DNA from 4 places in the Bacillus cihuensis genome. Region 1 is predicted to be linked to each of the others. Evidence: riboswitches for the same ligand, from Rfam matches in the RefSeq annotation. Region 1 holds a riboswitch; each other region holds the start of a gene.

Region 1 (7,487 bases):
GCAAAATAAAATCTGAGAAAACTTTAATCTCAAGATCGACTCCTTTTTCTTTTAATGCTGGTTTTGCTTTCTCAAGAATTTCAGCGTGCGGAACATTGGAAGCCCCAATAACTAGCTTTGTTAAGCCCTTCTCATCCGCCGAACCATTGTCACTTTCTTTCTTATCAGCACTTGTTCCACATGCTGTCAAACCTAATAATAATGTCGATGCAATTGCTAAAGTTTGAAACCATTTTTTCTTTTTCATTTCCTTTACCCCCATCTCATCGTTTGTCTAATTTTGAAGTTATTAAATCACCAATAAATTGGATGACGAACACAATTAGTAATATAACAATTGTTGCCAACAGCGTTACATCATTTTTCGTTCTCTGGAAACCTTCTTTATAAGCAAGATCTCCAAGTCCCCCTGCACCAATAGCACCAGCCATCGCCGTATAACCAACTAACGCGATAGCTGTAACGGTTATTCCGGAAACAAGAGCAGGCATAGATTCTGGTAATAATACTTTAAAAATAATGGTACTCGTTTTAGCGCCCATCGATCTCGCCGCTTCAATGACACCTTTATCCACTTCTCTGAGGCCAATCTCGACCATCCTCGCATAAAAGGGAGCAGCCCCGATAATTAGGGCAGGGAGAGCAGCCTTTGCACCTAGCATTGAACCTACAACAATAATCGTAAACGGAATTAATAAGATAATAAGAATAATAAATGGGATCGAGCGGAATATATTGACAACAGCTGAGATAATGATGTTAATCATTTTATTTTCCCACATCTGTCCTTTGGATGTTAAAAATAATAATAACCCTAGCAGGATTCCTATTACAAAAGTCGCAACTAAAGCAATCCCTGTCATATATAATGTTTCCTTCGTTGCTAACCATAGATTTTCCCAAATTACATTCGGAAACCAATTACTCAGCATTTGAGATCACCTCCACGCCAACCTGCTGTTCTTTGATGTATGTGATTGCACGGGAGATTTCCTCATCGCTGCCATCCATATGAATAAACAATGTGCCATACGATCCACTTTGAGTTTGTGAAATTTTCCCTTGTACGATATTAACGTCCAATTGAAAATTACGGATAAGCTTTGTAATCAGCGGACTTTCCGTATTCTCTCCTACAAAAGTTAATTGAACAACCTTGCCTTGTGGATAGTTCTCGAGTAAATGGTCCACAGTGTCTTTCGTTTCCGCAGGCTCAGTTACTTGTTGAACAAACCGCTTTGTTATTTGTGCAGCTGGGTTCTGAAATACGTCTAGAACTGGCCCTTGCTCAACAATTCTACCGCCTTCCATGACAGCAACCCGATGACAAATTTTACGAATTACATGCATTTCATGAGTTATTAGAACAATTGTCAATCCTAATCGATTATTAATATCCACCAAAAGCTCTAGTATCGAGTCGGTTGTTTGCGGATCAAGTGCAGATGTCGCCTCATCACAAAGGAGTACCTTTGGGTTGTTCGCTAATGCTCGTGCTATTCCAACCCTTTGCTTCTGTCCACCGCTTAATTGGGAAGGGTAGGCATTTTCTCTGCCCTCTAAACCGACCAACTTAATTAATTCATTGACTCGTTTTTGGCGTTCACTTTTCTTTACACCGGCAATTTCAAGCGGAAACGCGATATTATCGTGAACAGTACGAGACCACAATAAATTAAAATGTTGAAAAATCATGCTAATCTCTTGACGCGCCTTACGCAAGTTACGACCTTTAATGCTCGAAATCGTATTTCCTGCAACAACGACAGAACCCGTTGATGGGGTTTCTAAACCATTTAGCATTCGGATGAGGGTACTTTTTCCTGCACCACTATATCCAATAATTCCAAATATTTCACCTTTGTTAATTGTTAAATTGACTTCATCAACAGCCTTAATCGGCTGGGATTGCAAAGATTTGGTACTGAATACCTTACTAACTTTCGACAGTGTTATCATTGAACTCACCTCTTTATGCAATAAAACCTATGAACCTACTCATGTTGTTTGTAAAAACCTTCTACTAAATAAGATTTCACGAACCTCTCCATTCATGCACTGTTTATTTGCATCATTGGAAATAAAAAATGCCTTTCTGCAGAGAGCAGAAAGGCATTATGAAAAAAAGACCTTTCTCTCATCTCCCAAAGCAATTAGCTTTGCGTGAATTGGCACCTTTTCAAAGCAATAGCTTTGCCGGTTGCCGGGCTTCATCGGGCACATCCCTCCACCTCTCTTGATAAGAGCAAACAAGTATAAGAAATTGATGAATCATCAATTAAAGTTCATTTTGTTTTCGTTGGAATAATACCATGCAAAAAGATAGAGTGTCAATGTATTATATTTCTATTTTATGAAAGTCTGTTAAAAAAACTTGCCAACAATCGTTTTTATATAAAGTGAAACTTCAATCATTGAGGGTTTTCTTCATCCCTCAATGATTGTTAGTCTTATTCTACTGTCGCTTAGATTTTCGCTCTTGCTTCGATCATTCGACAGTACAAACTCTATTCAATGAATCAGAGACAGTACGCCGCGTCCTCATGTCTTCGTCTTTGTGACACACATCATGGGCACAAACTTTATCTCCGCTCATGCATCGGTAAGATTCATTGTATCTATCCAATCGGACCCTTACAGGCAGTTGATCCCACCTATCTTCTTTTAGCATGCTTAGAATCTTAAGGTTGGGATCTTACTGCCCGTTAAGAGTGGAAAAAATTATTTTACCGTAAGTGAATGGATGCCAGTAGCTTTTTCGATTGCTTGTTCAAGATCATCGATTAAGTCTTGGGCGTTCTCAATCCCCACTGATAAACGTACCAAATCTTCGCTTACGCCAGCTTTCTCAATTTCTTTCGCAGTAAGCTGTTGGTGTGTCGTACTTGCTGGATGGATGATTAAACTTTTTGCATCCCCAACGTTCGCAACATGAGACCAAAGGCGAATAGAGTCGATCAGTTTTGCTCCCGCTTCTCTGCCACCTTTAATGCCAAATGTGACAATGGATCCTGCTCCTTTTGGTAAATATTTATCAGCCAATTTCTTATCAGGATGATCTTCATTACCCGGATAGTTGACCCAAGAAACCGCAGGATGATTTTGTAGATAATCGATGATAATTTTCGTATTCGAAATATGTTCCTTCATTCTCACATGTAATGTTTCCAATCCTACCGCAAATTGAAATGCGCTCTGCGGGCTTAATTGTGGCCCTAAATCTCTAAGCAGTTGAACACGAGCTTTTGTAATAAATGCAGCTGGGCCACATGCTTCACTATACACCATTCCGTCATAGCTTGGATCTGGTTCAGTAAATCCTGGGAAATTCGGTGAATTATAATTAAACTTTCCTGCATCTACAATGATTCCGCCCATTGTCGTGCCATTCCCCAGTAACCATTTTGTTGCGGAATGAACGATAATATCAGCGCCAAAATCAATCGGTCTGCATAGATATGGTGTCGCAAACGTACTATCGATAATGAGCGGAACACCTGCTTCATGTGCAATATCTGCTACTGCTTCAATATCAAAAACACGCAAACTTGGATTCCCGATCACTTCCGCAAATACCGCTCTTGTTCGTGAAGTAATCGCTTCTCTAAAGTTTTCAGGACTATCAGGTGATACAAAATGGACCTTTATCCCATATTTCGGAAGTGTGTTGGCAAATAAATTATATGTACCGCCATACAAAGTGGATGCAGCTACAATTTCATCCCCCGCACCTGCGATATTCATAATCGCTAACGTGATTGCAGCCATACCACTAGATACTGCTAATGCACCAATGCCCCCCTCTAATAACGCTACTCTCTCCTCGAACGTCGTTACGGTTGGGTTATGAATTCTTGAATAAATATAACCACTCTCTTTCAAACCGAACAAATTAGCTGCATGCTCTGTGCTTTTAAAAGCAAAAGCATTACTTTGATAAATTGGTAATGATCTAGCTCCAGTAGTCGGGTCAGCCTCAAGCCCACCGTGTACACTTAATGTCTCAAATCGATAATTGTTTTTTTCTTCTCCCATGCAAATCCACTCCCTTTTCGTCATTTATTCCTTATTTTTCGCCCTGGCAAACTAAGTGGATGAGAATCAAAAAAAACCTCTTTAAGAAGAGGTTTTTATCAACTCTTCTTATCTTCCAGAGCTAATACTCTGCTGGAATTAGCACCGTGTATGATATTACATACCGGTTGCCGGGCTTCGTAGGACCAGTTCCTCCACCACTCTTGATAAGAAATTATTTTAATTTTCGGTAAATTAATCTTAGGACTAATATATCACGGCCTATAGTGCTCGTCAACTTTATTTTTATTTTGCCCTACGTCAAATATTGCTGCCGGATAAATGGGAACTTAAGAAGACCCATACCTCACACGCATCGACTTTTACCGTGTCATTGATACGAAGTGTTGTTGGGCCTTCTTTACAATTCCAGCTTTTTTAAGAGAGTATACAAATAAGGGACAGATTGGAATGCGTAAATTTTCTCCAACAATTGTCCTTCTTTAATAAGCAACAAACAAGGGACACTTTCTATCTTATATTGTATTGAGATGGCTGGAATATAGTTCATATTCATCTTGCCGCTTTTTAATTTAGGATACATCTCTAACACTACAGTTAGCATTTTTGAAGCGACCTGACAAGTTCCACACATCGGGGTATACAAATATAAGCAAAAAGTATCCTTTTGTTGAATCGCGTCATTTAATTCTCTTTCATTCCATTCTTGCATGGTAATACCTATCCTCTATTCTAAAAATTTCATTTTCACATCTATTTTAGCTGAAAGTAGCATAGTTGAAAGATGTTTTAGCGGGGCATCCGCCACTTGACGATACATTTTATCTATATAAATATGGGATGCATTGGGCAATTCACGCATCAGCTGTTTCCTAAGTTTTTCTCCAGAATCATCTGCGTCTACGAGGATATAAACATCTTTGTCTTCCAACTCTTCCACAAGTTCATCCAATCGAACTAAAGAGATTGTCCCGTTTGTACAGATAATCTCAATATCTTCATTCAAGATCTTTTTTACTTGACGCTTATCAGAAGTACCTTCGACAATAAGAATTTTTTCAACCTCAGGCTTCACGAACAACATCATCACCCATCTTTTAGTTCATTCAATGTACAAAAGTTAAGCGCCATCCATTACCATGAAGGATCAATCCTGTAGCACGCTACTCGCCTAATCCTAATGGCGGCGGTGCGGAGACGGATTTTCGGGACTTTCTATAATTAAATAAGTATACCTGCTAAGTAGGTAGGTTATATTAGAAGGTTGCGAAGACCCGTCCCCATGTCCTTCATACAGGAAATTTCAATAATTGACCGATAAAACAAGGAAGACCGTCGCAGCAGTCTTCCTCATTTAACACGTTATCCTTCGTTAATCATTGCTTCGTAAGACTCTGCTGTCATTAATTTCTCAATTTCACTGTTGTCAGACGGTTCGACTACGATCATCCAAGCCTTCTCATAAGGGGATTCGTTGACAAACTCAGGGCTATCATTCAGATCTTCATTCACTGCAACGATTTTACCGCTGATCGGTGCATATAATTCAGAAACTGTTTTAACAGATTCCACGCTGCCGAATGGCTCGTCCGCTTTAATTTCATCGCCTACTTCTGGAAGCTCAACAAACACGATATCACCAAGCTCTGATTGCGCAAAGTGTGTAATTCCGATACGAACCGTTTCACCTTCAGTTTTAACCCATTCATGTTCTTCCGAGTAACGTAGTTCTTTTGGTGTTGTCATTAGTAAATCCCTCCAAGTATGTAGTACTATCACTCTTATAGTATAAAGTAGATTTTCCAATTTGGAAGTGTTTAAATCCAATTCTTCTCAAATTCTTCTTCTTTAAAACCGACTGTTACCGTTTTCCCGTCTGTAACAATCGGACGCTTTATTAACATTCCGTCTGAAGCTAATAACTCTAGCATCTCTTGTTCAGAAGCATCTTTCAAACGATCCTTCAATCCCATTTCACGATACTTTTGACCACTTGTGTTAAAAAATTTCTTTAATTCCAGACCACTGTTACGGAACAACTCTTTCAATTCAGAACTTGAAGGCGGATTTTCCGCGATATGGATGTCTTTGTATGTAAGTTCATGTGCATCAAGCCAATTTTTAGCTTTACGGCAAGTTCCGCATTTTGGATACCAATAAAATGTTAAGGCCATTTTCTCACCACCTATTGATAGAATACCCGTTTTTTAGTCGTAATACAAAATAAACATGACGTAAAAAACACCATCATTTTCCACGGAGGATAAATAATATAGTATGCTACATTCGCCTAATCACAATGGTGGAGGTGCGAAGTTAATTTTGCGAAGCCCCACGCCCCACCCCCATGCGCTTCATTCAAAAAGACTCCCAGAATACCTGAACAGTGAAGACGCTCAAGTTCTCAGAGTCTTTATTTCATTTTTTAATCTATAACACAAATTTTCCTGCTTCAATTAATTTAACAGAGGCTTCACGCTTTTTGGCAATAACATTGATGGGTGTATGTCTAGTTAACTTGCGAAGAGAAGAAAGCATAATACGCAATGGATCGCCCGTTTCTATAGCAATTAAAGTTTCCTTTGCATGCTGCTCGATTTCATTAAATGCTTCTTGAACGAAGATTTCTGTGTAAAGAACCTTTTGTTTGTTCTTTAGTAATCCATTTGTAGCTATTGCCTTTTCTGTACGCAGAATAACAGATTCAGCCGCATATGCAAGTGAGACGATATCCGCAATGTTTACCAGAATTTCTTGCTCTTCCTCAAGCTTAGGTCCAAATTTTTGTGCAACAAGTCCTGCCGCAAGCAAGCCGATTTTCTTTGCATTTCTCATTAGCATTTTTTCTTGTGCCAATGGCTCATCGCTTGGTTCCTCAGGCATCATCATCATTAATTCTTCTTGGAGAGTTTGAGCTTTTTGTAGAAGGGGTAACTCGCCTTTTAACGCTTTTTTCAAGAATGTTCCCGGTACCAATAAGCGATTGATTTCATTCGTCCCTTCAAAAATGCGATTGATTCGTGAATCGCGGTATGCTCGTTCAATTTCGTACTCTTGCATAAAACCATAACCGCCATGTAGCTGGACGCCTTCATCTACAACATAATCCAACACTTCTGTAGCAAAGAATTTATTCAATGAACATTCAATCGCATACTCAGCAATGGATGCTGCAACCGCTTTGCCATCTTTCACTTCTTCATCTGACAGCTGGCTCATTCTTTGTTCAAAAAGTCCAACTGTACGGTAGACTGAACTTTCGGCTGCAAAGATTTTCGAAGCCATCGTCGCCAATTTTTCTTTTGTTAAGTTAAATGATGAAATGGCTGTTTTGAATTGTTGACGTTGGTTCGTGTAGCTTACAGTAAGGTCGAAGGCACGCTTCGCCCCTCCTACTACACCTACACCTAATTTATAACGTCCGACATTTAATATATTGAAAGCAATAACGT
Region 2 (7,487 bases), on a different contig from region 1:
CAAAAGGAGTCAGGCGTTAAGTACCTGCTTATAGAAGTCTGCTTTTTAGGCTACAACTAAAAGAGAATCTGTTTAGGTGACATGAGGAAATGCACTAATCAGATTATCATAAGTTGGGCCTCTTTTTTCTCTGTGGAAAAGGGGCGGGGCTTCGCAGGATCAGCTTTGCACCACCACCTTCGTTAGGTTATACAATTCTAGAATTTGAACCTTTTCCATCGTAGAGCCTTAGAGCAGACGCTCATGAACGTTTTCTCTGTAAAAGAATGTTTGGTTAACTAATGAGCAACGAAAGATGAAAGATATCACTCTGATAGAAGTTTAATTTTATCGGAAGTTTGGAGGATTTATGAAATCAGGAAACATACAAACTGTAATTGGAGTAGGTCGTTTATTAGACGGTGAGAATATTCCCTATCAATTTACTTATGAAGTGGCTTTATTAATTCAAGGCGTAGCAATAAAAGAACCAGTCGAAATTACGGTCGACGTACAATGGGATTTGTTTAATGAAGCTTATCAGTTATTTGGGGATTATTCACCATCTCACCTTATAAAGACGCCAGAGCGAGCGTCATTTCAATTTAGTGTGGACGATCAGCTCATTACAGTGGCTTGTTGTTTTAATACTACGATAAAAACCGACCCGTATCGAATTTCGGTAGCTGTTAGAGGAATAGAAATTTGGTGCCAATCCCTTTATAGTTATTTTTATGATGAGAAAATGGCAATGTACTCAGAGCATATTCATGACTATTTAGCGGCGATCCAGCAAGGTTTAACTGAAGAAAATGAAGCAGCGTGGAATCAGAATAATTATGTCGCCTTAGTGAATCGTTACGGAGAGCCTGAACAGCTCGCATCGAAAATCCTTCATAATCCGAAATGGCGTCTTCAGCCGTTTTACCGGTATATGGGTAATCTTTGCGAGAAGAAAGTGATGCATCTGATGGGCTCGAATGGGGTGAAGGCTGTGGCAATGGCTGCTCTCGGGGCTGAGGTTAAGGTAGTTGATTTCTCACGGGAAAATGCAACCTTTGCTAAGGAGTTGGCTGAAGCTGCGCATGTGTCGGTGGATTATATTATTTCTGATGTTCTATCATTGACTAGGGGTGATGCTGATTATGATCTAGTACTGATGGAGCTTGGTGTTTTACATTATCTAATTGATTTAGCACCGTTAATGGAGCTTGTTCAAACGCTCTTAAAGCCAGGTGGTCGCTTTATTTTGCATGAATTTCACCCGATTTCTACCAAACTAATTACTTCATCTGGAAAGAAGCATAAAGTAACGGGCAATTATTTCGATCCTCAGATTGAATTGAATAATGTCGCATTTTCCAAACATATGCCGGATGGGATACAAGAAAAACTATTACAAGTCGCACAGCGAAAATGGACAATAGGAGAACTTGTCACTGCAGTGGGTAAATCTGGGCTCGTTATAAAGATACTTGAAGAAGAGCCAAATCATAAGATGCATGATATCGGGTTGCCGAAAACATATACTCTTGTCGTGGAAAAACGTTAAGACATTTAAAGTCTGGGTGGGATGATCATTTGTATGGTGGATAGATCAGTAGAGCGTAATGGTGTATTGGTAAATCTTTTGCATCTTTTTTAGATATGTTTTGAAAAAAATGTTAGCGAAAAGAGCACCTATTCATATAGGTGCTCTTTTGTTTGTCAAAATTTGAAAACATTTGTCTTGACTAACGCTGGAGTTTTAATATAAGATTATTCCAACTATTATTACAATTTAATATGTTCTTATCAAGAGAGGTGGAGGGACTGGCCCTTTGAAGCCCGGCAACCGTTGACAATTGTCAGTACGGTGCTAATTCCAGCGGAGTAATGGCTCTGGCAGATAAGGTGGAATGCAAACGCAAACTTCTTCTTATCGGAGAAGTTTTTTTGTCTTATCGAAGAAGGGCCATAATTTAATCATAGAGGAGATAGTGAAATGAAATATGGTTATTGGTTGCCGATATTCGGCGGATGGCTACGAAATGTAGAAGATGAGAAGATGCCTCCAACTTTTGAGTATGCAAAAAAAGTAACGCAAGCTGCAGAAAAGTGGGGCTATGATACTACCCTTGTCGCTGAACTTAACTTAAATGATATTAAAGGCCCGGAAAGTGATTCGCTTGAAGCTTGGTCAACGGCAGCTGCCCTAGCCGCTGTGACAGAAAAAATCGAAATTATGACAGCTGTTCGTCCTGGTTTTCATAATCCGGCAGTAACGGCAAAAATGGCGGCGAATATTGATCAAATCTCAAATGGACGTTTTACATTGAATGTTGTTTCTGCGTGGTGGGAGGAAGAGGCTCGTCAGTATGGGGGAGTTTTTACAGCCCATGATGAACGCTATGAGCGTACAGAGGAATTTATTGAAGTGCTTAAAGGATTGTGGACAGAAGATACGTTTTCGTATGACGGGAAATATTATTCGATTGCTAATGCTCATTTGCATCCGAAACCTGTACAGCGTCCGAATCCAATTCTTTATGCAGGTGGAGAAAGCGTACGTGGCAAAGAGACTATTGTCAATCAATGTGATGCTTATGTCATGCACGGTGGAACAGTTGAGGAAGTTGCTGTCAAGATTCAAGGAATGAAGCAGCAACGAGAAGCAGCAGGAAAATCACCGTTTTCTACCTTTGGAATGGCTGCTTACGTTGTGTGTCGAGATACAGAAGAACAAGCTCAGGAAGAGCTAGCCCGAATTACGGATGTAAAAGAATCAAGTTCATATGCTGGATACAACGACTTTGTAAGTAAGTCGCAACTGGAACAACAGGTTAAGTTATTTGACTACTCTGTTTCGAATCGTGGGTTGCGTCCGAATCTAATTGGGACACCTGATCAAATTGCTGATCAAATTCTTGCGTTTGAAGAAGTGGGCGTTGATTTGTTATTGTTGCAATTCTCTCCTCAGCTTGAAGAAATGGAGCGATTTGCTAAACAAGTAATGCCGCTCGTAGAAGAAAAACGAACTAAAGTTCAAGTATAAGGATATAGATGAATTTAGGAGGAGATAAAATGAGTAAAATTTACGTTATTCATGAAAACAGCGAGTGGACCGCCCATTTAACAAATCGACTGGAGGAACTCCAATTGCCATATGAGGAGTGGCATCTCGATCAAGGACTCGTGGACTTGACAGAAGCTCCGCCGGAAGGAGTGTTTTATAGCCGGATGAGCGCATCATCTCATACAAGAGGCCACCGGTATGCTCCGGAATTAACGGAAGGTGTCTTATCATGGTTAGAAGAACATGATCGAACAGTATTTAATGGCACGCGTGCATTACGTTTAGAGTTAAGTAAAATTAATCAGTATACTGCTTTAAGAAAACAAGGAATAACTGTTCCAAAAACGATTGCGGCAATTGGTAGGGATAACATTCTAAAGGCAGCTGAAAAGCTAGGTAGTGCTTCATTTATTACTAAGCATAATCGTGCAGGAAAAGGGCTTGGTGTTCAATTATTCCATTCTATAGAAGGGTTAAAGCAATATTTAGATGGCCCGACATTTGAAGAACCAGTAGATGGCATTACCTTGATTCAAGAATATATTAAATCTCCAGAAGCATATATTACACGTTGTGAGTTTGTTGGCGGCAAATTTGTCTATGCGGTTCGAGTAGACACTTCTGAAGGATTTGAACTTTGTCCAGCGGATGCTTGTGCAATTGGTGACCTATTCTGTCCGGTAGGTGAAGTAGTTGAGGAAAAACCTAAATTCCAAATTGTAGAAGGTTTTGATGAGCCGATCATTGAACAATATGAACAATTTTTGAAGGCGAATCAAATTACTGTTGCTGGTATCGAATTTATCCGTAATGAAAAAGGTGAGATATTTACATATGATGTGAATACGAACACTAATTACAATTCAGATGCTGAGAAAACAGCTGGAAAGTATGGCATGCTTGAATTGGCTAAGTTTTTAGGGGCTCAATTGAAAACAACAGAGACCGTTAGATAATCGTAATGAGGGCTCACTCTATTTAAAATTACAGAAGAGCCTCGTTGTTTGTATCCAATTCCATAGGTTAGATTAAAAGGGTCAGACCTAGCACTCACCGCACAGTTTAAAGTGTTACTTACACTATAAACTGTGTGTCGTAGTTGCTGGGTCTGACCCTTACTTATAGGATAGCGTCTTTTGAATAAACATTAAGCTTGCGCTTCGTTTTTATCGATCCAGTCTTCAACGTTCCAAACTTTTGTTACCCAGTCTTCATAAAAATCAGGTTCGTGGCAGACGAGAACGATGGTACCTTTATATGCCATCATCGCTCGTTTTAATTCTTCCTTAGCTACAACATCAAGGTGGTTTGTCGGCTCATCAAAAATTAACCAATTACTTTCGTTCATCATTAATTTGCAAATGCGTACTTTTGATTGTTCTCCACCACTTAGTTGATTCATAGGCCGGGTGATATGTTCATTTTTCAAACCGACACGTGCTAGAATGCCGCGCACTTGTGCTTGCTCTAAGCCTGGGAAGGCATTCCAAATTTCATCAATTGGCGTTGTGTTTCCGGCTTTCACTTCTTGTTCGAAATAAGAAGGGAATAGGAAGTCCCCGAGAATACGTTTTCCGCTAAGTGGTTCAATTTTGCCGAGAATCGTTTTTAATAAAGTTGATTTACCAACACCATTCATGCCGACAACTGCAATTTTTTCGCCGCGCTCAACCGTCATTGTTAGTTTTGGAAGTAATGGATGGTCATAGCCGATTTCGAGATTCTCCCCTTCGAAGACGAAGCGACTGCTACCGCGTGATTCCTTGAAATCAAAAGTTGGTTTCATAGCTGTTTCAGGACGGTCAATTCGTTCAATTCGTTCAAGCTGTTTTTGCCGGCTTTTCGCACGGCCAGATGTCGAGTAACGAGCTTTATTTTTTGCGATGAAGTCTTCTTGCTTTTTAATAAAATCCTGTTGTTTTTCATAGGCATTGATATGCTGATTCTTATTAATTTCAGCAAGTTCAAGGAATTTTTCATAAGTAGCTGTATAACGAGTTAACTTAGAAAATTCTAGATGGAAAATCACGTCCACTACACCGTTCATGAATTCGGTGTCATGGGAAATTAAAAGGAAAGCATGCGGATATTCTTTTAAGTAATTGCTTAACCAGCGAATATGCTCTACATCAAGGTAGTTGGTTGGCTCATCAAGTAGAAGGACCTCAGGTTGTTCAAGTAAAAGTTTAGCTAATAAAACTTTTGTTCGTTGACCTCCGCTTAAGGAAGCAACGTCACGATCGAGACCAATTGCATCTAAGCCAAGTCCGCGAGCGGCATCTTCAATCTTGATATCTAGATTATAAAAACCGCCAGCTTCGAGCTTATCTTGAATTTTGCCCATTTGTTCGAGTAGGTCTTCCAATTCCTCGGGTGTAGCCGTGCCCATTTTTTCTGTTACTTCATTTAATAGTTTTTCCTGTTCGAATAAAGGAAGATACGCATCGCGCAACACATCGCGCATAGTTCTGCCTTTTGTAAGAACGGTATGTTGATCTAAATAGCCGTATTCTGTACCAGGTGTCCACTCCACACGTCCAGTGTCATGGATCAACTGTCCAGTGATGATGTTCATCATAGTCGATTTTCCGACGCCGTTTGCACCTACTAACCCAATATGTTCACCAGCCATTAATCGAAATGATACGTCCTTGAATAGCGTGCGATCACCGAATGAATGGCCTAATTTATCTATAGAAAGTAAACTCATTTCTTTTGGAACCTCCAATGAAAAGTAAAAACTCTATTTTTTATCATACTAAAATCCTTAATAGATTGCTATGCTTCACCAAGAAGAATTGAATGGGAATTCGAGGACAATGCGTTATCGACAAATTTCCCAGGAAATCGATGTTTCGCCCTTCAAGCTATTTTATGCGATAATAGACGTAATGAGCTTTAATGGAAAATAAGAAAGCGTATGGGGTTTTTAAGGGGATTTGCGCTTTTTCTGTGGAAAAGGGGCGGGGCTCCGCAAAATCAGCTCCGCACCACCATCTTCATAAGGTGACACAGTTTGAGAACCTGAACCTTTTCATCGTCGGGTCGGGAGCAGACCCTCAAGGACGTTTCTTATTATGGAATTTTGAAAGGATGTTATTTATGAGTAAAACTGTCGTGTTGGCCGAAAAGCCATCAGTCGGAAGAGATATAGCGAAGGTCTTAAATGCGCACAAAAAAGGGAATGGATTCTTTGAAGGTGATCAATATATTGTGACGTGGGCGCTCGGTCATTTAGTGACTCATGCTGATCCTGAAGCCTATGATGAAAAATACAAAGCGTGGAAGCTTGAAGATTTACCTATGCTCCCGTCTACTTTAAAGTTGGTTGTTATTAAACAAACTGGTAAACAATTTCAAATTGTCAAAACTCAACTGAACCGTCCTGACGTTAAGAATGTTGTTATTGCAACTGATGCTGGTCGTGAGGGTGAACTCGTTGCTCGCTGGATTCTAGAAAAAGCTAATGTAAAAAAGCCTGTTAAGCGTCTTTGGATCTCATCTGTAACAGATAAAGCGATTAAAGATGGATTTAACAAGCTGCGCGATGGGAAGGAGTATGAAAATCTATATGCATCGGCTGTTGCCCGTGCTGAAGCGGACTGGATTGTCGGCATGAATGCGACCCGGGCATTAACGACAAAGCATAATGCCCAATTATCATGTGGACGTGTGCAGACGCCGACCGTGGCAATGATTAGTGCTCGCGAAGAGGAAATTAAAAAGTTTCAGCCAAAGCCATTTTATGGAGTGGATGTAACGGCTGAACCAAAGCTCCGCCTCGTTTGGCAGGACAGTAAGACCCATGATATTCGCACCTTTGATAAAGTGAAAGCAGATCATGTACTTGCTGTGGTGAAAAATAAAAGTGCAGAAGTGGTGGAAGTAAACAAAACACATAAAAAATCATTTGCTCCACAGCTATATGATTTAACAGAACTGCAAAGAGATGCGAATAAAAAGTTTGGTTACTCAGCAAAAGAGACACTGTCGATCATGCAAAGATTATACGAAAGTCATAAAGTCTTGACCTACCCAAGAACGGATTCACGTTTTTTATCATCAGATTTAGTGGATACGTTAAAGGAACGGCTTCAAGCAGTTAGCATCAAACCTTACGCCCCAATTGCGGCTAAAATCATGCGTAGCCCGATTAAAGCTAATAAATCCTTTGTGGATGATAGTAAAGTTTCTGATCACCATGCCATCATTCCTACCGAGCAAACACCGCTTCCGGGTAAATTAAGCGATAAGGAATCAAAAATCTATGATTTAGTTGTCAAAAGGTTTCTAGCGGTCCTAATGCCACCGTTTGAATATGAGCAAACAACGATCAAAGTGAATATTGGCGGAGAAAACTTTGCGGCTAAAGGAAAAGTAGTCTTAAAATCCGGGTGGAAAGATGTATACGATTCTCACTTTGAAGATGAGGAAGCGGGCGATGGTCTTGCTG
Region 3 (7,487 bases), on a different contig from region 1:
TTCTGTTGAAGGATTTTCCCGAAACATTAAAGAAATCAGTAGTAGAATATTAGCTTCTATTGGAGAAAACAAATAGGAGGGCAGATCTTGATATCAAAAGTTGTAGTTCGTTCCCCTTTTATAATGAATATGTGGGAGCGACACCCAAAAACTTGGAGAATATTAATTGACTTGGGGATCTTCCTTAAATATAAAACATTAAACATTAATAAAATTCCCAACAAAATTGTATTATCATCATCCAATGTTCTTTATGTTAACTCAGAGGAGAATCGTGGTAGAGCATTATTAATTAGTGATGGCATCACACAAAAGCGACTTTCTTATTTTTGGAGTACATCTGTAAAAGAATTCTCGCCAAATCTGATCATAGATGTTGGGGTAAACTATGGTGAATGTCTTTTTTCAACAACCTATCCCGTAGGAGCGATCATCTATGGAATCGAAGCGAATCATCATTTGATTCAATACATCATTAAGTCGAGAGAAGTTCACCCGAATAAAACACAAATAACGATTATCAATGCCTTTGCATCAGACAAAAACGACGAACAGAAAGAATTTTATATCGATAAGCATTGGTCGGGAACATCTTCGGCATCCTATATACCTGCTCACAATATGATTGAAAAGGTGCCTGTTCGTACCATTACGATTGATTCAATCTTTAAGAAAGGCTCAACAAATGGAACCGTTCTTTTTAAAGTGGATGTCGAAGGGTATGAAGCGTTTGTTTTAAAAGGGATGAGCGGGTTACTAGAGAGCTGTAAATCAGCGATTGGTTTTATAGAATTTAATAGTGAATATATTGAAAAATCAGGAATGATAGTAGCCGCTTTTTTCTCTTTCTTGCAAAAATACTTTACGATTTACATGTATGTAGCAGACGATATTTTAGTAAGAGTAGACAGCATTCATTATGAAGATTTACAAGGTATTTTGGGGACTGACAATATTCATACAGATTTACTAGTTGTAACAGATGAAGAGAATATAGAAGTATTTGACTTTATCATACAAGATCATCATAAAAAAATGTAAAAAGGGTGTCCCAAAAGCAAAGGGTCAGCCCCTTATGAGACACCCGCTTCTCTATCAATTTCATCTTGTTGATTTAAGTCAAAGATAGAGTATTGCTAATTAACTTTTTTTTATACGCATGTACTGGTAGAATAATAGAGAAACAAGTTCCTTTACCGTGTTCACTGGTCACATGTATATGTCCATTCATCCCTTTAATAATACTATACGAAACCATCATTCCGAGTCCGGTTCCTTTTTCTTTAGTTGTAAAATAGGGCTCGCCAAGACGATTGATTTGTTCTTGTGTCATCCCTGCCCCTTCATCCTGGATATTAATATGGAGAGTGGTATCTATATAGTCTAAATGGATGTTAATTTCTCCATGATTTTCCATCGATTCAATTCCATTTTTCATGATATTAATCAAACACTGTTGGAATTTTTTTTTGTCCCCTTTAGCAAGATAATGATGATGCTCTACTAAAGATAACTTCACCTGTATTCCGTTCATATTGGCTAACGGGATGATTACATTGACGGCATGTTGAACTTCTTCATTAATATTAATATTTTCCTCTATGTCGAATGCCGGTTTAGCAAAAGTTAAATAATCGTTAATCACTTCTGTAGCACGATCCAATTCTTGTAACGCAATAGTTGCATACTCTTTTCTTGCCTGTGTAGCTTCACCTTCAGATAGCATTTGGATAAATCCGCGGCTGACAGTGAGCGGATTTCTAACTTCATGAGAGATGCTTGCAGCAAGATGGCTCACAATTTGTAGCTTTTCAGCTTTTACTAACTTTTGTAGCACCTGAAAATTTGTTTGGATCACTTCCCAAAGAAGAGTAGATATGAACATGCCGATGATATGTATGACGACATACTTTGTCCAGAATATGCTATCTATTTTTACATGAAATATATGTATTGAAACAATCGCTGAACTAGATAGTGCAAATAGAGTTAATGCAAAACTTAATGTTAGTTTTTGTTTAATGTTCATATTTAAGTAGTATTTAGATAAAAAGATTGCGAGTAAACCGATGTAGATATGTGTAATCGCTGTAACATAAAAACCTACATCATTACCTTGTAAATAGCGGATAATTAGGACTAATAACAATTGTGAAAAACCTAAACGAAATCCTCCGATTAAACTTCCTAAAATAAAGGGGATCCAGCGAAGGTCCCAGATGAAACTCTTTTCAAGTGCTACAGGAAGCAGCATGCATAGGATAAGAGAGACTATTGGGAAAATACCGATAACCCAGCCTTTTATTTCTTCTAAACGATACACATATTTAACCAAATAAACCATTTGTACTAAACATAGAGAGAGTAGAATAAATAAAAAATTGATAAGTAAGTCCTTCGTCATAAGGTCCATCGTTGCACCGAACTTTCAATAGTAGTATGAATAGTTGAAATATTATATGTAAATCATACCAAAATAAGTAAATTAATACTAGTGATATATAACAGAAGAAAGAATTTTCAAACAAAAGAAACGACGAGGAACTTTCTTACAAAAAAGAGAGAGTGTCCCATAAGTGTTCTGGATCCCACACAGCACTGCATCTAGATTATCTTAAATCGAAATCACGCTAGATATAGTATTGTGGGGGCTGACACATTGGCTCATGGGACGCCCTCTATGATTCAAATTTATATGAGATTTAATTATTAGAATAATTCGAGTTTTTTGATCCGTTCTACGGCCTTTACCAATAACTTTTCATCCACTAATAAACCGACACGAATATACCCTTCTCCATATTCACCGAACCCATTGCCGGCGGCAACTGCTACATCTGCTTTCTCAAGCAAATAATTGGCGAATGTTTCACTAGTAAACCCACTAGGCACCGGCAACCAAGCGAAAAACGATCCAGTTGGTGCTTCAACTTTCCAGCCAATATTTTGGCATGCCGTAATAAAGGCATTTCGACGTTGTTCATAACGGTTGACGAGTTCTCCAACACATTGCTGATCATCTGTTAGCGCTGCAACTGCGGCCTTTTGCACAGCTGGAAAAAGACTGCAGTATAAATGATCTTGGATAAGGTTTAGAGCTTCGATAATTTTGGCATTACCAACCGCAAAGCCGACGCGCCAGCCGGCCATATTATAGGTTTTAGATAATGTATACATTTCTATGCCGACGTCTTTTGCACCATTGACCTCAAGAAAGCTTACTGGTTTTTTTCCATCAAATCCAATTGCGCCATAGGCAAAATCATGCAAAATCGTGATTGAATGTTTTTTTGCAAAAGCAACTGTTTCTTCGAAGAAAGTCCGATCTACTGTAGCCCCAGTCGGATTGTTCGGATAGTTAAGATACATTAATTTTGCTGATTCTTTTTGTTTTTGCGGAATGGCGTTGAAATCAGGTAAAAATTGATTTTCAGCTTTAAGTGGGAATGTTTTATATTCGACATTCGCTAACACTGCACCTGATAAATAATCCGGGTATCCTGGATCAGGCAATAACATTAGTTCGCCTTCATTTAACAAGCACATTGGCAGCTCAACTAGACCTGTTTTCGTCCCAAATAAAATAGCTATTTCAGTCTCTGGGTCGATAGCTACTCCATATTGTTTCAAATAAAATTCGCTAGCAGCTTCCTTCAGTTCTTTAAGTCCTCTAAACGGGGAGTATTTATGAGTTAGTGGATCCTCTGCCGCAGTTTGGAGAGCTTTGATGATGTGTGGTGGTGTCGGCTGATCTGGGTTACCTTGCCCTAAATTAATAACATCCCGTCCTTCTGCAACTGCCTTGCCTACCTTTTCAACTAGGTTTGCAAAAAATTGTACTGGTAATTTTTTTAAGCGCTCTGAATATTCCATGTGAACCACCTTTTATGTAAGAGTTGCTATTTAATCTAAAATTTTATAATATTTAGATAAAAAAGTCTAGAGGTGTCAAAAATGAAGATTGCTTGTGTACAAATGGATATCGCTTTTGGGGAGCCAGATCAAAATTATACAGCGATTGAGAAATACATTGAAGAAGCGGCAAAAGCACAAGCGGATGTCATTGTCTTTCCGGAAATGTGGAATACAGGCTACGCTCTTGATCAACTCGACAGACTGGCTGATCGAGAGGGAAGCATAACAAGAAAGCTACTGTCTCAACTGGCCAAAAAACATCAAGTGAACATTGTCGGTGGTTCAGTAGCAACAAAAAGAGGAGACAAATACTTTAATACGATGTATATCGTGGATAGAACTGGAAAAATTGTCGCGGCCTACGATAAAGCTCATTTATTCAAGTTAATGGATGAGCATGTATATTTAAACGAAGGACAAAGTATGAATGTATTTGAAATGAATGGCATTACATGTGGCGGGGTCATCTGTTATGATTTGCGGTTTCCAGAATGGATTCGGACACATGCATTAAATGGAGCCAAGATTATGTTTATCCCGGCTCAGTGGCCAAAGCAACGTATTGACCATTGGCAATTATTATTGCAAGCTAGGGCGATTGAAAACCAGTGTTTTATCGTGGCTGTCAACCGTGTCGGTAATGACCCAAATAATGAATTCAATGGTCATTCCATGGTCATTGCACCTTGGGGTGAGCTACTAATTAGCAATCAAACAGAGGAAGGGATCTTGTACGCGGACCTTGAGTTAGAGGAAGTCGATCAGGTGCGGAAGACGATTCCCGTTTTTAAAGACAGGCGGACGGATTTATACGAATTATAAGGGGAAAAATTAGTACTCTGCTAGAGTAGTAGAGTTTATCACGCTTTAACGGGCCGTTCCCCCTACTGAATGAAGTTTCCCTTTTTAGTTAGTTTTTTTAAAAGATTGACAATAATAGGATAGTTTTATAATATATTAATTACATTAAATTTAATTTAAGATACTTATCCAGAGCGACTGAGGGACTAGGCCCTATGACGTCCGGCAACCCCCAATAATTGGGAAGGTGCCAATCCTGCAGAATGATCTTCATTCTGAAAGATAAGTCGAGATTCTTTCGTATTTCGATGCTCCTTTCAGTTGAAGGGAGCATTTTTCGTAGGATGAAAAGTCTATATATTTTAAATGACTTGTCAATTTGGAGAAATGTGAGGAATTGTATGATTAAAATTCGTAATCTTTCAAAGATTTATAAAACGAAAAAAGGATTAGTTAAGGGAGTAGATGACGTCTCTCTAACGATTCAAAAAGGCGAAATTTATGGAATTGTTGGATATTCTGGAGCAGGAAAAAGTTCATTGCTGCGTTGCATTAATTTGTTAGAGCGACCTACTTCAGGTCAAATTAAAGTGGATGGAACCGATCTTACATCTTTAAAAGGTGAGGATTTACGCTTAGCAAGGTTGAAAATCGGTATGATTTTCCAACATTTTTATTTGATTAGTCAAAAGACTGTATTTGATAATATTGCTTTTTCTTTAAAAGCTGCCAATGTACCAGCAAATCGAATAAAAGGGCGAGTAGAAGAATTGCTCGAAATGGTAGGTCTTGCTGATAAAAAAGACGTATATCCTTCGCAATTAAGTGGCGGTCAAAAACAAAGAGTTGGAATTGCACGGGCTCTTGCTAATAACCCAAAGGTGCTTTTATGTGATGAGGCCACATCAGCACTAGATCCGACTACTACAAAGTCCATATTGAGTTTATTGAAGAAAATTAACAAAGAGCTTCATATTACAATTGTTTTAATTACGCATGAAATGAATGTTGTAAAGGAAATTTGTAATCGAATGGCTATTATGCAATCAGGTAAGGTTATTGAAGAAGGGGCGGTATATGATATTTTTGCTAACCCACAGACGGAACTTACCAATGAGTTTATTGAAAGTGTTGTATCTTTTGAAATCCCAGAAGTGATTTTGAATGGATGCACTGGACCGATTGTCAAAGTGATCTTTAAAGGGAAGATTGCTTCTGAAGGAATTATTTCCGATATGCTTCAGCAGTTTAACGTTAGTGGTAATTTTCTGCACGGTTCTATTGAATATATTCAGGAAATACCACTTGGCATCTTTATTATGGAATTAAAAGGTGAAAAGGAAGAAATAGAGGGCTCACTCCAGTTTATTGAAGGTCGGGCTGCACAAGTAGAGGTGATACGCGGTGGGCTTTGATTATCATCATTTCATAGAACTTATCCCAGATATAAATCTAGCATTTATGCAAACAGTTTATATGATTACAATTTCGTTAATCGTTGCTGTTCTGATCGGTCTGCCGATTGGAATATTATTATTTGTGACGGACAAAGGTTTATTTTTAGAAAATCGCTGGTTCAAAAATGGTTTAGGATTTGTAGTGAATTTAGTCCGTTCGATTCCGTTTATCATTTTATTAGTTGCACTACTTCCACTAACGGACTGGATCGTAGGATCAACAATTGGACCTACTGCAGCAAGCGTATCTTTATCGGTGGCCGCGATTCCGTTTTTTGCTCGAATTGTCGAGACAGCATTGCGTGAGATTGATAAAGGTGTCATTGAGGCAGCTATTGCTGCTGGTGCAACACCATGGATGATCGTTAAAGATGTACTACTGCTAGAAGCCAAGTCAGGCATTATCTCAGGTGTCACGTTAACGCTCGTCAGTTTAATTGGATTTTCGGCTATGGCTGGTACTGTTGGCGGCGGTGGAATCGGTGATTTAGCTATCCGTTTTGGTTATTATCGCTATGACAACACGATTATGATTGCAACAGTAGTTATTTTAATTATTTTAGTTCAGATTATTCAACTTGCTGGTGATTTCATCGCTAAAGTTGTAGATAAAAGATAAAGTGAAACTTCAATCAGTAGGGGTTTTCTTCATCCCCTACTAATTGTTAGTTGAACCAATCGGGCTTTTACGGGCAGTTATCCCCCACCTACGCTTCTTCGATTCCTCCAAGCCTTGAGTGGGGGTGTTACTGCCCGTTAATGCGGGATAAAGAAACAGAAAGAGGGAGACAATTATGAAAAAATGGTTAACAGCATTAATTTTAGTAGCCGTTATAACGGTTTTAGCTGCATGTGGCAATACTAATAGCGAGAAAAGCAGTAACAAAGGGACAAGTTCAGAATCAAAAGAAATTAAATTTGGTGCTACAGCAGGTCCTTATAGTGACATGGTAACGAAAGCGATTATTCCTGGATTAGAAGAAAAAGGATACAAGGTGACAGTCATAGAATTTAGTGATTACATCCAACCGAACAAAGCTTTGGACAATGGCGATATTCAAGCAAACTTGTTCCAAAATACAATATATCTCGAAAACTTCGCGAAAGAAAACAAAATGGACTTAACAGCATTACTCGCTGTACCTACAGCGCCAATGGGGATTTTTTCAAACACATATAAATCTATAGATGAAGTAAAAGACGGGGCAACAGTTACACTTCCTAATGACCCAGTCAATGCGGCTCGTGCTCTTAATACGCTTCAAGATGAAGGATTAATTGTAATTGATAAAAATACTGATCCATTAAAAGCAT
Region 4 (7,487 bases), on a different contig from region 1:
TGGTGATAAAATGCATCATATGCATATGCATATCGTCCCTAAGTATGAAGATAAAGACGAATGGGGTTCCACCTTTGAAATGAACCCAGGTAAAACATACTTAAAAGCAGAAGAATATAAGGACATGATCGCAAGCATTAAAAAATATCTCTAACAACAAACGTTGAAAAGAAATTTGTAAAATAAGAGGTGCACCGAATGGGGCATCTTTTGTTTTTTTATTTACCGTACAAGTAAAGAATTCGCCTCAGTTAAAAAGAAATCAAGTGTTGCGAAAAGTAAAAGTAATCGAAGAGGTATCACAACGCCAGGCTGCAAAAATTTTGAAAGCATAGGGGAAGGGAGACATGAGAACCGTCCCCTCGCTTCTTCAATCTAACACAGTTTTGGCTAGGCTGTATACAATCGCATCATCTGTCGGCGGGTTATGAAGACCTGCACGAACATCCCGGAAGTGGCGCTGTAGGGGGGATTCGGCAGAAAGGCTTCTTGCACCAACAATTCTCATCGCTAAATCTACGACTCTATTCGCGCTGTTTGTTGCAATATATTTCACGGCGGCTAGTTCTGAACCCATGTACGCCCGTTTCTCAGGGTATTCAATCCATTTTCTTGCAACAGAAAATAACACTTCCCGAGCGTTAAATAATTCTAGTTCCATTTTTCCTATTTTTCTTCTTACGTCCGGTACATCACTAATTGGACCTGGCAGTGTACTAGGACGATAGGTAGATGCGAAAGATACAGCATACTCTTTTGCAGAAAGGGCGATTCCAATGTACACAGCAGGTACTTGAAGATACCAGCCATTCGGATGGGGTTGATTAAGCTCTTCTTGTACCAATAATGCATCCGATTCTACCCAGACTTGATCTAAAATCAGATCATCACTCTTTGTGCCCCGCATCGAAATACTATCCCATGTTTCTTCCACAGACACACCTTCCAGCTTATGATCAACAAGTACAAAGCCTTTCTTGCCAGTTTGATTGACATCGACAGTGACGATTGAATAATCGAGTGCGACGGCCATGGAGGTGAAGGATTTAACGCCATTGATCCGCCAGCCGTTGCCTTCTTTGATGGCAGTCGTGGTGGGAATCCCGCCTCTGGAAGGGCTCCCCGTTGCGCGTTCGGATTGTGCCACATTGATCAGGGCGTTGTCATGAACAATCCACTGACAAAGCTTGGCAAAGCTTTCTTCTTTCCAGTGTCTTCTTTCGGCTGCCTCAAGGATGCAGCCTAGATGCCAGCCAAGGGAAAGAGCGGTTGGTGCATCACCTTGTGCGATGATTTCCTGAATGAATAGAAATTCATATAAATCAATTCCAGCACCACCATATTCTTTCGGAACAGTGAGTGCTAAGAAGCCCTGTTCCTTTAAATCTTCAAAGTTTTCATAGGGAAATTCGCCCTCTCTGTCGATTTTAGCTGCTCTTTTTTTAAAGATATCTGCTAATACTTTTGCTTGTTTTATTCGTCCTTCTTGCGTTTTGTTGACGGGTATTTGCTGATGAACAATGGTCATAACATTTGCCTCCATTTTCTTAACATCAAAAAAGTCCTCATTCGCTGACGAAAGAGGACTTTGTTTCTTAGCTGCTCTTTCTCATCTGCCAGACATTGGAACTGTCTGCTGGAATTAGCACCTTTACTTATCACTTTGGATAAATGGTTGCTGCAGGATCGTAGGACCACTTCCTCCCCTGACTCTTGATAAGAATTTGTTACGTATTCTATTTGATAGCCTCACATTAAATGGAATTCTAATAATTGTCAATACTAAAGTTATGAAAAATTCATAATATAATTATTATTTTAATTGTTAAAAATAATTTGACATAATTTTAATCTTCATGTATATTTTTGTAAATAGCTGAATGAAAATGTTTTTCTTATCTAGAGAGGTGGAGGGACTGGCCCTGTGAAACCTCGGCAACAGACTAGTTTAGTACTGTGCCAATTCCATCGAGCGAAATGCTTGAAAGATAAGAAGGGATGTATGCTTTCGTATGGCAATCAATCCCCTTCTTTTCTTGTAAAAGAAGGGGATTTTTTATGACTTTGAATGGAGTCTGAGAAACCTATTTCGTTTCTTTTAATCCGAGTTTGCGGATAAGAAAAATCATATAATACAGGGAGGAAAAAAAATTGACTAAACAAATCATTTTAAATGCTTTTGATATGAGCAGTTCGATGCACAATTCCCATGGGCTTTGGAAGCATCCAGACAATAAGCGTCATCGCAGGTACAAGGATTTGGACTACTGGATTGAATTAGCAAAGCTATTGGAGCGAGGCAAGTTTGATGCGATTTTTTTTGCAGATGTCCTTGGCATTTATGATATTTATCAGAAGAGTAAAGATCCTTCCATTCGAGATGGCTTACAGGTGCCAGTGAACGATGCATCGCTGCTCATTTCTGCGATGGCCAGTGTAACAGAAAATTTGTCATTCGCAATCACAGTTAGTACGACCTATGAACCACCATTTGGAAATGCAAGACGGTTTTCTACTTTAGACCATTTGACAAAGGGAAGAATTGCATGGAATGTTGTGACTTCTTATCTCCCAAATGCAGCCAGAAACTTTGGGTTACCAGATATGATCAAACATGATGAACGATACAATAAAGCCGATGAGTTCCTTGAGGTGTCTTATAAACTCTGGGAGCAAAGCTGGGAAGACAATGCCATGATTGAAAATGCGGAAACGAATACATTGGTAGATCCCGAAAAAGTACATGAAATCAATCATGAAGGCACCTATTTTAAAGTGGAAGGGCCGCATTTAACTGAACCTTCCATTCAGCGCACGCCTGTCATTTATCAAGCGGGAACATCGGAACGCGGCAGGGAATTCGCAGCCAAACATGCAGAGTGTATATTTGTCGGTGGTCCCACACCTGAGAGAATTCGTTTTTACACAGAGGATATTAGACAGCGAGCACAAACGCATGGTCGTAATCCAGATAATATTAAAATCATTTCTTTTCTGAGTGTTATTGTTGCCGAAACGACGGAAGAGGCTTGGCAGAAGTTCGAGGAATATAACAAAGTATGGAGTTCAGATGCTGCTAAAGCACAGTTCGGAGCTAGCGGTTATGACATTGCCGAGTTTGAGGGCGTGGATCCGAATGAGCCGTTTGAATATAAGAAATCGACGGAAGGCGGCCATTATAAAGCAGCTACTTTAACGAAGGATGCACCGAAGAAATTATCTGTTGGTGAAGCACTTAAACGATTCGAGTCATTAGATCGAACCCAAATTATTGTTGGGAACCCATCAGAGGTTGCGGACGCTATACAACGTCAATTTGAAGAATCAGGAGTAGACGGCTTCAATTTAAACCATTTGGTGACGCCTGGTGATTTGGAATCCTTTATTGAGTTAGTGATTCCAATCTTGCAAGAGCGGGGATTATATAAGAAGCAGTATCAATCAGGTACATTGCGAGAAAAGTTATTTCCTAGGGGGAAAAGTATTTTGCCGGATGACCATCCTGGTAGCCAGTACAGACGTGTCCTTACCGAGCGGTAAAAATAGGAGCGGAGTGGAATAGCCGGATGATTGAGTTGAAGCACATTAAGAAGGAATTTAGGGGTAAAAAGGAAACGATTGTGGGTGTAGATGACGTTTCGCTTACGATCGAGAAGGGAGAAATATTCGCGATTCTGGTGGGCCTATCTATAGGAATGGTTTTGTTTATCACGGATCGCGGAATTTTTAAGAAAATATATGGATTAAACAGGTTTTTGAGATCTTGATCAACCTAATCCGTTCCATTCCGTTTATCCTGATCGTATTCTTAATGTTATTTAAAAATTTTCTCGTGGATACAACCATTAGACCATTAGCAGCGACGGTGACTCTAGCGGTAGCGGGGATTCCTTTTTTTTGCAGAATTAGTAGAATCATCTGCAAGAGATTTGATAAAGGAGTCATCGAAGCTGCGGTTGCTGTCTGGACTTCGGGTTAATCATCACAAACATTATCCTTACAGAAGCCAAGCCAGGATTGATGACCGGCTTTACCATGACTGCCATTATCTTAATCGTCTATTCCGCTATGGTTGGAATCATTGGGGTGGGGGATCGAGGATTTAGCTATTCGTTACGGGTACTATCGTTATGATAATACGATCATGTACACAAACCTCATTTTGGTGGTTGTCTTAGTGCAACTATTCCAATATATAGGGGGGCATATCGCGAAAAGAGTAAACAAACGCTAAAAACAGGGGAGTGGTTAAATTGAAAAAACAAATTTTTGTTTTGCTATTCATACTTGTCATGGGTGCTTTATCTGCTTGTAATTCAGGTAGTTCATCCTCTGCCGGTGAAAAGAAAGAATTAGTACTGGGGGCGACAATCCCGTACAGTGATATGCTAGAAAAAGGAGTCAAGCCTTATTTAGAAGAAAAAGGCTATAAGGTAACCGTGAAAGAATTCAACGATTACATACAGCCAAATACAGCACTGAATAACGGATCACTGGATGCAAACTTGTTTCAGCACGAGGTATATATGAATGCGTTCGCAAAAGAAAATGATATGGAATTAACGAGTGTGATTACGGTACCGACAGCACCCATCGGTATTTATTCTAATAAGTATCAATCATTGGATGAGATTGAGAAAGGCAGTACCATTGTACTTGCAAATGATCCTACCAATCTAGCAAGGGGCTTAACGGTGTTAAAGGATAATGGCATAATCGAATTTGACAGTAATGCCGATCCTCTTCGTGCCTCTGAAAAGGATGTCATTAGTAACCCCAAAGAGCTTAAATTTAAACCAATCGAAGCCGCTCAAACACCAAGAGCACTAGAATCTGTTGACCTTGCAGCAATCAATGGGAATTTTGCCATCGCGGCAGGACTGGACTTAACGAAGGCACTTGTAAGGGATAAGCTGCCAGAAAATATCATTAATCGTGTCGTGGTTCTAACGGAAAATAAAGATGAACAATTTGTGAAGGACATCAAGGATGCAGTAGAATCCGTAGAATTTAAGAAAGTGATTGAAGAAGAGTTCCAAGGATTCCATCAACCAGATTGGATGAAGTAGGGGGGCGTTCTCCTGCTTCTTTTTGATCTTCAGGTTTGGCACGATCCGAGTGGTCTTGCTTCATAAAAATATTCCACTTGTCACACACTATATTTTTTAGCTATTTAATAGAAGATTCTTATATATGATGCAAAGGGGTACGGTTCTCTTTTTCCTTTTAGTACTTCACCAGTAAATCCTTCAATCCATAGTTAGAAAGAAAAATCTAGTTTAGAATGATGGTGATAGAGATGCCTCGTGAAGCTAGACTATTACAACGCCAGGCTGCAAGAATTTTGTGCGTTTCTCCAACCCTTACATGAAAAGCATGGGGAAGTGAGACAAGAGAACCGTCTCTTGCTCTCAAGTAAATGATACTGAATTGTAAATTCAAATGAAGAAAGGTTCTAGAATAAAATACTAGTATCACTTTAAAAATCCTACAAAACAACAAATATTGTGAGGAAAAGCCTTTTTTTGTCGAAACTAGGTAGTTGTAATGTGTAAAGTAATCCAAATCAAGCAAGAATTAAGTTAGAATGTTACTTTTAGTCTATTTTTTCTAGTTTACTCATTATTTACCATATATCCATAGTGAGTTAAAACTCACCATCTATACTAACCTTGTAAACCACTTTTACGAGGAGGAATAATAGATGAATAAACGATCGATCAGAAAGAAAATAATCCCGTTTGCTGTTGTAACTTCTATTGCATTAGGAGGTTTAGTAGGCAGCTTTGCAACTCTAAATGTAGATGCAAAATCAGAAAATAGCAATCAGGGTAAAGCGAAGAATGTCATTTTTATGGTTCCCGATGGCTATTCCGCTTCTTATGCAACAAATTACCGTTTGTATAAAGGGGAAGAAACTGCTTTAGATTCAATGCTAGTTGGCATGCATCGTACATACTCTGCAAATACGGAAATAACGGACTCTGCCGCGGCTGGTACAGCTATGGCAACAGGTGTAAAAACAAATAATGGGATGATTAGCACTGCACCAGATGGCACAGAGTTAAAAACGATTCTTGAAGCGTCTGAAGAAAAAGGAAAAGCTTCCGGTTTAGTAGCCACTTCCACAATTACACATGCCACTCCGGCTGTTTTTGCCTCACATGTTGCTTCACGTTCAAATGAAGCTGATATTGCACCGCAATTGCTTGAAAATGGTGTAGATGTACTTCTAGGAGGCGGAAAGAAATATTTCCCTGAATCCTTATTAAAGGATGCTAAAGAAGATGGGTATAAATTTGTTTCAGATAAGAAACAACTGCAAAATGTTAAAAAAACAGACAAACTTATCGGACTTTTTGCTGAGGATGGTATGGCACCAGAGTTGGATCGCGATGAAACTAATCAACCTAGCCTTGCAGAAATGACCGAATCTGCAATCGATGTACTTCAACAAGATAAAGATGGTTTCTTCTTAATGGTTGAAGGCAGCCAAATCGACTGGGCGGGTCATGATCAAGATGCCGCATGGGCAATGAAAGACAGTGAAGCTTTTGAAAAGGCGGTAGAAGAAGCTCTTGAATTTGCTAAAAAAGATAGAAATACATTAGTAGTAGTTGCTGGCGATCATGATACGGGCGGAATGTCAGTCGGTGGCTATGGAAAAGGTGATACGAAACTTGAAGTCCTTCATAATGTTACAGCAACAGGGGATTTCATGGAAAGTAAGCTTAACTCGGACCGCAGCAACGTAAAAGAAGTTGTAAAAGAGTACACAAAACTTAACCTAACCGACGTTGAAGCCGAAAAAATTAAAACAGCTAAAAGTCCTTCCATGGCAATAAATCAAGTTGTTTCTGAGCGTGCAATCGTTGGATGGACAAGCACCGGACACACTGGTACAGACGTTCCTTTATATGCATTCGGACCAGGCTCTGACTTGTTTAGAGGCTTACATGAAAACACAAACCTGCCTGTATTAATGGCTGAAGCAATGAAGATTCCATTTAATCCAATGAAATAACGTACTATTTGTAATTGCCGATACTGAAAGGAGTTACCTGATTGGCAGCTCCTTTCTTCGAAGCAAGGGAACGGATTCGAGGTTTTTTTAGTATGTTTTGCAAATATAAACTATTTCAATGAAAATTATATTGTTTTAGGGTTAAATTATACAGGAAACGCGGTAGGTACAGCCGGATATACAAATGTGATTGTCGATCTGCAAGATAAGAAGGAGCCGGTTGCGAATTTAGTGGATTTGGGGATTGAATAAAAAGTTGTAGGTAAGACACTCGAATATCGATATTTGGTCAATAGATATGTGTAATAAGACACGGAGTAGCTAAGTTGAGGTTGCTCTTTTTTTGAAAAAACAGAAAACGTGATTGAGCCAATGACAGATGATATTCAACATGAAAAAAAGAAGTGCATATTACGGACTCTGCAATAGGCGGTTCCTAATATGAAAAGAGTCTTAAACGACC

The links. A riboswitch is a leader RNA that binds a small molecule or an ion and turns the genes downstream of it on or off. The one in region 1 is predicted to bind S-adenosylmethionine.
Region 2: it holds a riboswitch for S-adenosylmethionine, as region 1 does, so the genes downstream of both, V179_RS0124965 (LLM class flavin-dependent oxidoreductase) here and V179_RS0123765 (methionine ABC transporter ATP-binding protein) in region 1, are expected to answer to the same signal.
Region 3: it holds a riboswitch for S-adenosylmethionine, as region 1 does, so the genes downstream of both, V179_RS0102635 (methionine ABC transporter ATP-binding protein) here and V179_RS0123765 (methionine ABC transporter ATP-binding protein) in region 1, are expected to answer to the same signal.
Region 4: it holds a riboswitch for S-adenosylmethionine, as region 1 does, so the genes downstream of both, V179_RS0113910 (LLM class flavin-dependent oxidoreductase) here and V179_RS0123765 (methionine ABC transporter ATP-binding protein) in region 1, are expected to answer to the same signal.

Annotation. Positions count from the first base shown of each region.
Region 1 is NZ_KI632498.1:398,024-405,510, reverse strand. Features, by position in the region: gene V179_RS0123775 (MetQ/NlpA family ABC transporter substrate-binding protein) at 1-247, opposite strand, end outside; gene V179_RS0123770 (methionine ABC transporter permease) at 264-932, opposite strand; gene V179_RS0123765 (methionine ABC transporter ATP-binding protein) at 922-1,959, opposite strand; SAM riboswitch class I at 2,135-2,246, opposite strand; gene V179_RS0123760 (O-acetylhomoserine aminocarboxypropyltransferase/cysteine synthase family protein) at 2,722-4,035, opposite strand; SAM riboswitch class I at 4,141-4,248, opposite strand; gene V179_RS0123755 (thioredoxin family protein) at 4,436-4,747, opposite strand; gene V179_RS0123750 (toprim domain-containing protein) at 4,763-5,119, opposite strand; gene gcvH (glycine cleavage system protein GcvH) at 5,398-5,781, opposite strand; gene V179_RS0123740 (arsenate reductase family protein) at 5,853-6,209, opposite strand; gene V179_RS0123735 (acyl-CoA dehydrogenase family protein) at 6,466-7,487, opposite strand, start outside.
Region 2 is NZ_KI632499.1:144,396-151,882, forward strand. Features, by position in the region: gene V179_RS0124960 (class I SAM-dependent methyltransferase) at 350-1,531, shown strand; SAM riboswitch class I at 1,768-1,874, shown strand; gene V179_RS0124965 (LLM class flavin-dependent oxidoreductase) at 1,964-3,013, shown strand; gene V179_RS0124970 (ATP-grasp domain-containing protein) at 3,043-3,990, shown strand; gene V179_RS0124975 (ABC-F family ATP-binding cassette domain-containing protein) at 4,182-5,744, opposite strand; gene V179_RS0124980 (DNA topoisomerase III) at 6,137-7,487, shown strand, end outside.
Region 3 is NZ_AYSD01000010.1:594,221-601,707, forward strand. Features, by position in the region: gene V179_RS0102615 (FkbM family methyltransferase) at 88-1,041, shown strand; gene V179_RS0102620 (ATP-binding protein) at 1,115-2,404, opposite strand; gene V179_RS0102625 (pyridoxal phosphate-dependent aminotransferase) at 2,710-3,873, opposite strand; gene V179_RS0102630 (carbon-nitrogen family hydrolase) at 3,955-4,737, shown strand; SAM riboswitch class I at 4,899-5,005, shown strand; gene V179_RS0102635 (methionine ABC transporter ATP-binding protein) at 5,118-6,131, shown strand; gene V179_RS0102640 (methionine ABC transporter permease) at 6,121-6,792, shown strand; gene V179_RS0102645 (MetQ/NlpA family ABC transporter substrate-binding protein) at 6,968-7,487, shown strand, end outside.
Region 4 is NZ_KI632495.1:1,678,346-1,685,832, reverse strand. Features, by position in the region: gene V179_RS0113920 (HIT family protein) at 1-154, shown strand, start outside; gene V179_RS0113915 (acyl-CoA dehydrogenase family protein) at 371-1,528, opposite strand; SAM riboswitch class I at 1,607-1,723, opposite strand; SAM riboswitch class I at 1,893-1,995, shown strand; gene V179_RS0113910 (LLM class flavin-dependent oxidoreductase) at 2,152-3,540, shown strand; gene V179_RS30720 (hypothetical protein) at 3,764-3,979, shown strand; gene V179_RS0113900 (MetQ/NlpA family ABC transporter substrate-binding protein) at 4,254-5,069, shown strand; gene V179_RS0113895 (alkaline phosphatase) at 5,705-7,024, shown strand.